Regions from separate parts of the Siccibacter colletis genome, predicted to be linked through region 1. Evidence: predicted binding sites of a transcription regulator. Region 1 holds the regulator's gene; the other holds the start of a gene.
The links. The regulator Fur, encoded in region 1, represses iron uptake genes when iron is present. The targets are predictions, from matches to a motif close to ATAATAATGAGAACNACTATCAA.
Positions count from the first base shown of each region.

Region 2: the regulator Fur is predicted to act here: its motif matches at 2,069-2,091, upstream of feoA (ferrous iron transporter A).

Region 1 covers NZ_CP074352.1:1,154,807-1,159,020, forward strand. Annotated here, with positions in the region: gene KFZ77_RS05555 (beta-N-acetylhexosaminidase) at 1-1,521, shown strand, start outside; gene fur (ferric iron uptake transcriptional regulator) at 1,610-2,062, opposite strand; gene fldA (flavodoxin FldA) at 2,358-2,888, opposite strand; gene ybfE (LexA regulated protein) at 3,043-3,324, opposite strand; gene ybfF (esterase) at 3,454-4,214, opposite strand, start outside.
Region 2 covers NZ_CP074352.1:288,490-292,703, forward strand. Annotated here, with positions in the region: gene feoB (Fe(2+) transporter permease subunit FeoB) at 1-1,741, opposite strand, end outside; gene feoA (ferrous iron transporter A) at 1,767-1,991, opposite strand; gene KFZ77_RS01370 (Tex family protein) at 2,385-4,214, opposite strand, start outside.

The DNA.
Region 1 (4,214 bases):
GAGATCCCCGGCCTGCCGGAACTGACCGACATCGGCAGCAAGCGCTGTCACGATCCGAGTGAGAAAACCTGTCTGCTGCCGCAGCTTGGCTCCGGCCCCGACAGCAATAACAACGGCAGCGGGTTCTTTACCCGAGCGGACTACATAGAGATCGTGAAATTCGCCGCCGCGCGTCACATTGAGGTGATCCCGGAGATCGATATGCCAGCCCATGCACGCGCGGCGACTATCGCGATGGAAGCGCGCTACGATCGGTTGATGAAGGCAGGGGATGAAAAAGCGGCCAGTGAATTCCGCCTGCTCGATCCCACCGACACCTCCAACACCACCGGCGTGCAGTACTACAACCGCACCGGGTATCTCAATCCGTGCCTCGATGCGTCGCGCCGCTTCGTCGATAAGGTGATCGGCGAAATGCAGCAGATGCACCGCGAGGCAGGTCAGCCGCTAACCACCTGGCATTTCGGCGGCGACGAAGCGAAAAATATCTACCTCGGTACCGGTTACACCGACCAGGCGAAGCCGGAAGCCGGCAAGGGCATTATCGACCAGAGCAAACAGGACAAACCCTGGGCGAAATCTGCCGCCTGTCAGGCGATGGTGAAAGCCGGCAACGTGGCCGATGTGGATCATCTCTCCAGCTATTTTGGCGTCGAGGTGAGCAAGCTGGTTAATGCCCACGGTATTGAGGCGATGCAGGCCTGGCAGGATGGGTTGAAAGACGCCAGAGATGCCAGCGCTTTCGCCACCAAAGCGGTGAACGTTAACTTCTGGGATACGCTCTACTGGGGCGGCTTCGACAGCGCCAGCGTCTGGGCGAACAAAGGCTTCCGGGTGGTGATTTCTAATCCGGATTACGTCTACCTTGATTTCCCGAATGAGGTGCATCCGCAGGAGAGCGGCTATTACTGGGGCACGCGTTTCAGCGATGAACGTAAAATCTTCAGTTTCGCCCCGGACAACCTGCCGCAAAACGCGGAAACCTCTGTGGATCGCGACGGCAATGCGTTCACGGCGAAATCCGATAAACCCTGGCCTGGCGCGTATGGCCTCTCTGCGCAGCTGTGGAGCGAAGTGGTGCGCACCGACCAGCAGATGGAGTACATGATCTATCCCCGTCTGATCGCGGTGGCAGAACGTGCCTGGCATCGCGCCAGCTGGGAGCAGGACTATCAGCAGGGGCGTGAGTATAAGGGCGGCGAGACGCATCAGGTGGATGTAAAAGCGCTGCACAATGACTGGGTGCGATTTGCCAGTCTGGTGGGCAGCCGCGAGCTGGCGAAGCTCGATAAAGCGGGCGTGCAGTACCGCCTGCCGGTACCGGGAGCGCGTATCGTTAACGGCGTGCTGGACGCCAACGTCAGCCTGCCCGGCGTGACGCTGGAGTACTCGCTCGACACCGGTAAAACCTGGCAGCGCTATGATGATAAGCAGCGTCCGGCGGTGAGCGGGGAAGTGCAGGTGCGGAGCGTCAGCGCGGACGGCAAGCGTTTCAGCCGCGTCGACAGCGTTAAAGGCTAAGCGTTATCTGCCACAGGCCAGCCTGCGGGCTGGCTTTTTTAGCGTCAGGCATAAAAAAACCGGCATCTGCCGGTTTTCTCGTTGCGACTTATTTTTCGCTGATTTCGTGCGCGTTATCTTCTTCGCGGCAGTCGCCTTCGGCGCAGTGGCCGTAGAGGTAGAGACTGTGGTTGGTCAGGCGAATGCCGTGACGGGTGGCGATTTCACGCTGGCGCTGCTCGATAGAGTCATCGCTGAATTCGATAACCTTGCCGCAGTCGAGGCAGATCAGGTGATCGTGGTGATGCTGCTGCGTCAGTTCGAATACGGACTTGCCGCCTTCGAAGTTGTGGCGCGTTACGATGCCGGCGTCGTCGAACTGGTTCAGTACGCGATAGACGGTCGCCAGACCAATTTCTTCGCCCATGTCGATCAGACGCTTATAAAGTTCTTCCGCGCTGACATGATGGTTATCTGGACCCTGTAACACTTCGAGGATTTTTAATCGAGGAAGCGTGACTTTCAGGCCAGCCTTCTTTAATGCGGTATTGTTGTCAGTCATGCGGAATCTGTCCTGTTGCTTTGCGATTCGCTCCGGTAAACGAAGCAGAATAACCGGATATCTTGTGTTGAATGCGACTCATTATAGAACTGCCTGAGTTAAATGAAAATCGCAAGTACCAATCCGAAAGTGTGCTTAAAAACCGGAATGGCGCCACAATTAATAGGGGTTTCACTCGGTTAACCAGGAGGACATTGTACAGAGTTGAATGGGAAAGTTACAAACTTGTAGCAATTATTTTTATTGGTTTTATCTATCAAAACGGCGCAAATCAGCGATTTACGCCGTTCAAAAATCAGGCGTTGATGATGTCCTGCAGATGCAGTTCCTCAGAAACCTGTTTAACCCATTTCTCGACGCGCTCAGCGGTCAGTTCAGGCTGGCGATCTTCATCAATGGCGAGGCCAACAAAGTGATCGTCATCTGCCAGTCCTTTGGACGCTTCAAAGTGGTAACCCGCCGTTGGCCAGTGGCCGACGATGGTTGCGCCACGCGGTTCGATGATGTCGCGGATGGTGCCCAGCGCATCGCAGAAGTATTCCGCATAATCTTCCTGGTCGCCGCAGCCAAACAGCGCTACCAGCTTGCCGTTGAAGTCGACTTCTTCAAGCGTCGGGAAGAAATCATCCCAGTCGCACTGCGCTTCGCCGTAGTACCAGGTCGGAATGCCCAGCAGCAGGATGTCGAACGCTTCCAGATCTTCTTTGCTGCTTTTAGCAATGTCATGCACCTCAGCAACATCTTTACCAATCTGTTTTTGAATGGTTTTTGCGATATTTTCGGTATTGCCGGTGTCGCTGCCGAAGAAAATGCCTACGATTGCCATGAGTTAAATAACCTCTTGAAACTAAATAGTATGGTAGCGGCAAAATGCCCACAGATAACGGCAATCATAGCAGAACAGAGAAGAGTGCGGAAACCGCTATCATACCGGTGTGCACAGACTGCAACATGACGATGCTTTTTTCGCCGGGGCGTTGTTAAGGTTTGAGGGTATTGAGCTGGGCGAGCAGCATCTCTTCGATAAGCTCGCTACGGCTGATGTCGCGCGCCTGGGCCAGTTGATTGAGGGCGTCTACCGCCTCTTCGTTGAGTTTCAGCTCGACGCGCTTAAGCCCGCGAACTTTGTCGCGCTTCAGCTGGTTGCGTTTATTGATGCGCAGCTGCTCATCACGCGTCAGGGGGTTCGTCTTCGGGCGACCGGGGCGACGCTCGTGCGCGAACAGATCAAGTGTCGTACGATCGGTTTGTTCTTTTGCCATGATAGAAATTTGAGACAGGAGAAACAGGCTGCCCGGGTGCGTCGGGGCGTATTAACAGCGCGCCATCATACATGAGGGCGTAGCGCGCGCCAACGCGTTAACGCCCCGGAGTGGCTGGTCGGTCTGTTTTTAGTCAGATAATTCAACATTCAGGAAGCGGCGAATGGCGCGCAGCACCGCCTGCGGCTTCTCGGCGTGCACCCAGTGACCCGCCCCGGCGATGACGTGCGCCCGCGCCTGGGGGAACTGCGCCAGCAGCGCCTCGCGATGGCTCTCGGTCACGTAAGGCGAATTTCCGCCGCGGATAAACAGCGCCGGGTGCGGCCAGGCCGGCACAGCTTCCCAGCCGATGATGTGATGATACTGATCCCACAGGGCAGGGACGTTGAAGCGCCATTCACCGTTGGCGAACGACTTCAGCAGAAACTGGATCACGCCCTCTTCGGCGATGTGCGTGCGCATCACGTCTGCTGCCGCCGTTCGGCTGGTCGCACCGGCGTCGGTGACCGCATTGATCGCCGCGAAAATCTCGTCGTGACGGCGCACGTCGTAGCTGACCGGCGCGATGTCGATCGCCACCAGATTCGCAATGCGCTCCGGCGCGAGGGCGCTGACGGCCATTACCGCTTTGCCGCCCATCGAATGGCCAATCAGCGTCACCTTATCCAGCCCCTGTTCGTCCAGGGTATCGACCAGATCCTGCGCCATCGCCGGGTAGGTCATCTCGTCTGCACGCGGAGAAAGGCCATGATTTCGCATATCTACCGACAGCACATCGTGATCCGCCACCAGGTCGCGCGCCAGCACGCCGAGGTTGTCCAGGCTGCCAAACAGCCCGTGAACCAGCACGATGGGAGAATTGTTGTTCGGTTGTTGCGCAGATTGCGCTC
Region 2 (4,214 bases), 870 kb from region 1:
TCGCCATCGCACCGGTAAACAGGCCCACCGTGGCCTGCCAGTTATCCTGCGACACACCGATCGGGTTGAGCAGCGGCGTCAGCACTTTACTGACCGATGCCAGCGCCGAGTCGTTGATGCTGTTCACCGGCTGGCCGCTAAACGAAAAACTGTTCAGCGCACCGATAAACACGCTCACCACCACGATGACTTTCCCGGCGCGCAGCACGAAGCCTTTCAGACGCTGCCAGGTTTGCAGCAGCAGGCTTTTAAGATGCGGCACGTGGTACACCGGCAGCTCCATCACGAACGGCGTCGCGTCTCCGCGCATCAGCGTGAATTTAAGCATCAGGCCGGTGAGGATTGCCATCACGATGCCCAGCAGATAGAGCGAGAACACCGCCAGCGCGCCGCGCTGTCCGAAAAAGGCCGAGGCGAAGACGGCGAAAATCGCCAGCCGCGCGCCGCAGGACATAAACGGTGCCATCATAATGGTCATCAGCCGCTCGCGCGGTGCATCCAGAGTACGCGCGCCCATCACCGACGGCACGTTGCAGCCGAAGCCCACAATCAGCGGCACGAAGGATTTCCCCGGCAGGCCGAGAGACTGCATCAGACGGTCCATCACAAACGCGGCGCGCGCCATGTAGCCGGAGTCTTCAAGAAACGACAGAAACAGGTACATCATCCCTATCTGCGGCACCAGTGGCAGCACGGTGTTGATGCCGCCGCCAATCCCCTGAGCGAGGAAAATCGTCAGCCAGGCGGGGAAGTGCAGCGTGGCGCCCAGCCACTGCAGACCATGAATAAACAGTGCCACCGAACCGCCATCAAACAGCGGTTGCAGCGCGCCGCCAATATTGATGGCCAGCAGGAACATCAGGTACATCACCAACAGGAAGATCGGCAGGCCGAGCACGCGGTTGAGGATCACGCGGTCGAGCGCGGCCGTCAGGCGGTGCGGTTCGGCGGTAAGGCTGTTGCTAACCGCCTCGCAGATAGTGGCGATGCTCTGGTATCGCGCGTCGGCAATGTGCAGCGCCGGATCGTCCATCTCATGTTCCAGCCGGTTCCGGGCGGCAGCCAGCGCATCTGTAGTGTCGCCTGATCGGGCATGGCTGTAGATATCGCCTTCCAGCATCTGAATCGCCAGCCAGCGCCGCTGTTCCTCGCTCAATGTGGCAGGCATCGCTGCCGCCAGCTGCGCGGCTTCGCGCAGAAGTGGCGCGGCATAGTGCACGCGTTCGGTCGGGGTGTTTCCGGTATGACGGTCAATCGCCAGCTTCAGCGCCTGAATACCCCGACCGCGCGTTGACACCAGCGGCACTACCGGACAGCCCAGCCGTGCGGAGAGCGCCTCCGTATCGATGCGAATGCCCTGCTTTTCGGCGATATCCAGCATGTTGAGCGCCACCACGCAGGGAATGCCCAGCTCCAGCAGTTGCAGCGTCAGGTAAAGGTTGCGCTCAAGGTTGGCGGCGTCCACCACGTTAATCAGCATGTCTGCCTCACCGCTCAGAATGTAGTGGCAGGCAATCTGCTCATCGAGTGAGGTCTGGGACGAGATGGTGGTCAGGGAGTAGGTGCCGGGCAAATCCACCAGCCGCACCGCGCAATCGGTAGTCGTGAAGTTGCCCTCTTTGCGCTCGACGGTGACGCCTGCCCAGTTACCCACGCGCTGGCGTGCGCCGGTGAGCTGATTAAACAGCGTCGTTTTCCCGGCGTTAGGATTACCGATAAGGCCGATAGTAATATTTTTCATGATGGTGCACTCTGAAAAGCCGAATTTAGCCGCTGGCTTCCACGTTTAATAATGCGAGGTCTTTTTTGCGTAATACCAGATTAACGCGTCGCGTCTCGATATGAATCGGATCGCCAAAGGGGGCGACGCGCACGACATTAAATAACGCGCCGGGCAACATGCCGAGCGATAATAGCTTCTGACGATACGCCGGGCTAATAGCGGAGGAAAAGCCCGTTATTTTCCATGAGCTGCCTGGTGTGTATGACATAGTGCCTGCTTTATCTGTTCTGGCGCGTGCCGGGGCGCATCACGCCTGCTGACGGAGAGAGAGAAGAACTGGATGCAATGATAATGAGAACGCTTTTTATCTGCAATGCAGGAAATGTGAGCAAATATAGTTTTCACAATTGTTGCTCTGGTAATTGATATGGCGCAATTTCACCGTTTGTAACCGGGAAATGAAATCTAATCCACATCAATATTTATTTGCTGTGTTAATTGTTATTTAAATATTAATAACTGCGATGTCTGGTAATTATGTTGTGCCAGTTGTTATTAACGGCAATGCATAACAGTGATTTTATTACTGCGAAATAATATAACCGCCAGGTGTATTTTCTATGGCGAGAAATCCCCTCCGCAAGGCGGAGGGGAGCAGGGGTCAGCGTTTTTTACCCATTGCTGCTGCCAGCGCGTCCATCATGGCGCTATTGCCGGCAGGCTGTGCCTCGCGCCCGCGCGGTTTCGGCTGCGCGGCCGGACGCTTGTTCTGTTCCGGTTTGCCGCCGCCGCGACGGGCACTGGTTTCGCCCGGCTGCTCATCAAGGCGCATGGTCAGTGCGATACGTTTGCGCGCCATATCCACTTCCAGCACTTTCACCTTCACGATATCGCCCGCTTTCACCACTTTATGCGGATCGTCGATGAACTTATCCGAGAGCGAGGAGATGTGTACCAGCCCGTCCTGATGCACACCGATATCAACAAACGCACCAAAGTTGGTGACGTTGGTGACCGCGCCTTCCAGCACCATGCCCGGTTGCAGGTCGTTGAGCGTTTCCACGCCTTCGGCGAAGGTGGCGGTTTTGAATTCCGGACGCGGGTCACGGCCCGGTTTTTCCAGCTCTTTAATGATGTCGCTCACGGTCGGCACCCCGAACTGCTCGTCGGTAAAATCGACGGCTTTCAGGTTGCGCAGCGCGCTGCCGTTGCCCATCAGATCGCGCAGCGACTGCTGGGTGGCAGCCAGAATACGCTCCACCACCGGATAGGCTTCCGGGTGCACCGTGGAGGCATCGAGCGGGTTATCGCCGTGGTTGATGCGCAGGAAGCCCGCGCACTGCTCAAAGGCTTTCGGCCCGAGGCGGCTCACTTTCAGCAGCTGCTGGCGATTCTGGAACTGACCGTTGTCATCACGCCAGGAGACGATGTTCTGCGCCATCATGCGCGTCAGGCCCGCCACGCGGGTCAGCAGCGGCACGGAGGCAGTGTTCAGATCGACGCCGACGGCGTTCACGCAGTCTTCCACCACCGCATCCAGCTTGCGCGCCAGCTGCGACTGGCTGACATCGTGCTGATACTGGCCGACACCAATGGATTTCGGGTCGATCTTCACCAGCTCGGCGAGCGGATCCTGCAAGCGGCGGGCAATGGAAACTGCGCCGCGGATTGAGACGTCGAGATCCGGAAACTCCTGCGCCGCCAGTTCGGAGGCGGAGTAAACCGATGCTCCGGCTTCGCTGACGATCACCTTCTGGGCCGTCACTTTCGGGAACTGTTTTTGCACGTCGAGGAAGAAACGTTCCGTTTCCCGAGACGCGGTGCCGTTACCGATGGCAACCAGCTCTACGTTATGTTTCTCACACAGCGCGGCAACGGCAACCGCCGCTTTTGCTGCCTGGCCGGTGTGAGGATAGATGGTATCGGTCGCCACCAGTTTGCCGGTGCCGTCTACCACGGCCACTTTCACGCCGGTACGCAGGCCTGGATCGAGGCCCATCGTCGCGCGCAGGCCCGCCGGGGCGGCCATCAGCAGGTCGTGCAGGTTACGGGCGAAGACGTTAATCGCTTCGTCTTCGGCGCGCTCGCGCACGGTGCCCATCAGCTCGGTTTCAAGATGCATCAGCACCTTGATACGCCAGGTCCAGCTCACCACGCCTTTACGCCAGCTGTCCGCCGGGGCATTGTTCAGGCGCAGGCCGAGGTGGTCGATGATGATCTGCTCGCAGTGGCTTTCGCGCGGCGGCTCGTCAAACTGCGGGTCAGCGTTGAGCGCCAGCTGCAGTACACCTTCGTTGCGACCGCGGAACATCGCCAGCGCGCGGTGTGAGGGCACGGTCGCGATCGGTTCGTGATGGTCAAAATAGTCGCGGAACTTCGCGCCCGCTTCCTCTTTGCCGGTTACCACCGTGGCGACCAGATGGGCATTCTTCCACAGGTAGTCGCGCACTTTCGCCAGCAGGGCGGCGTCTTCAGCGAAGCGCTCCATCAG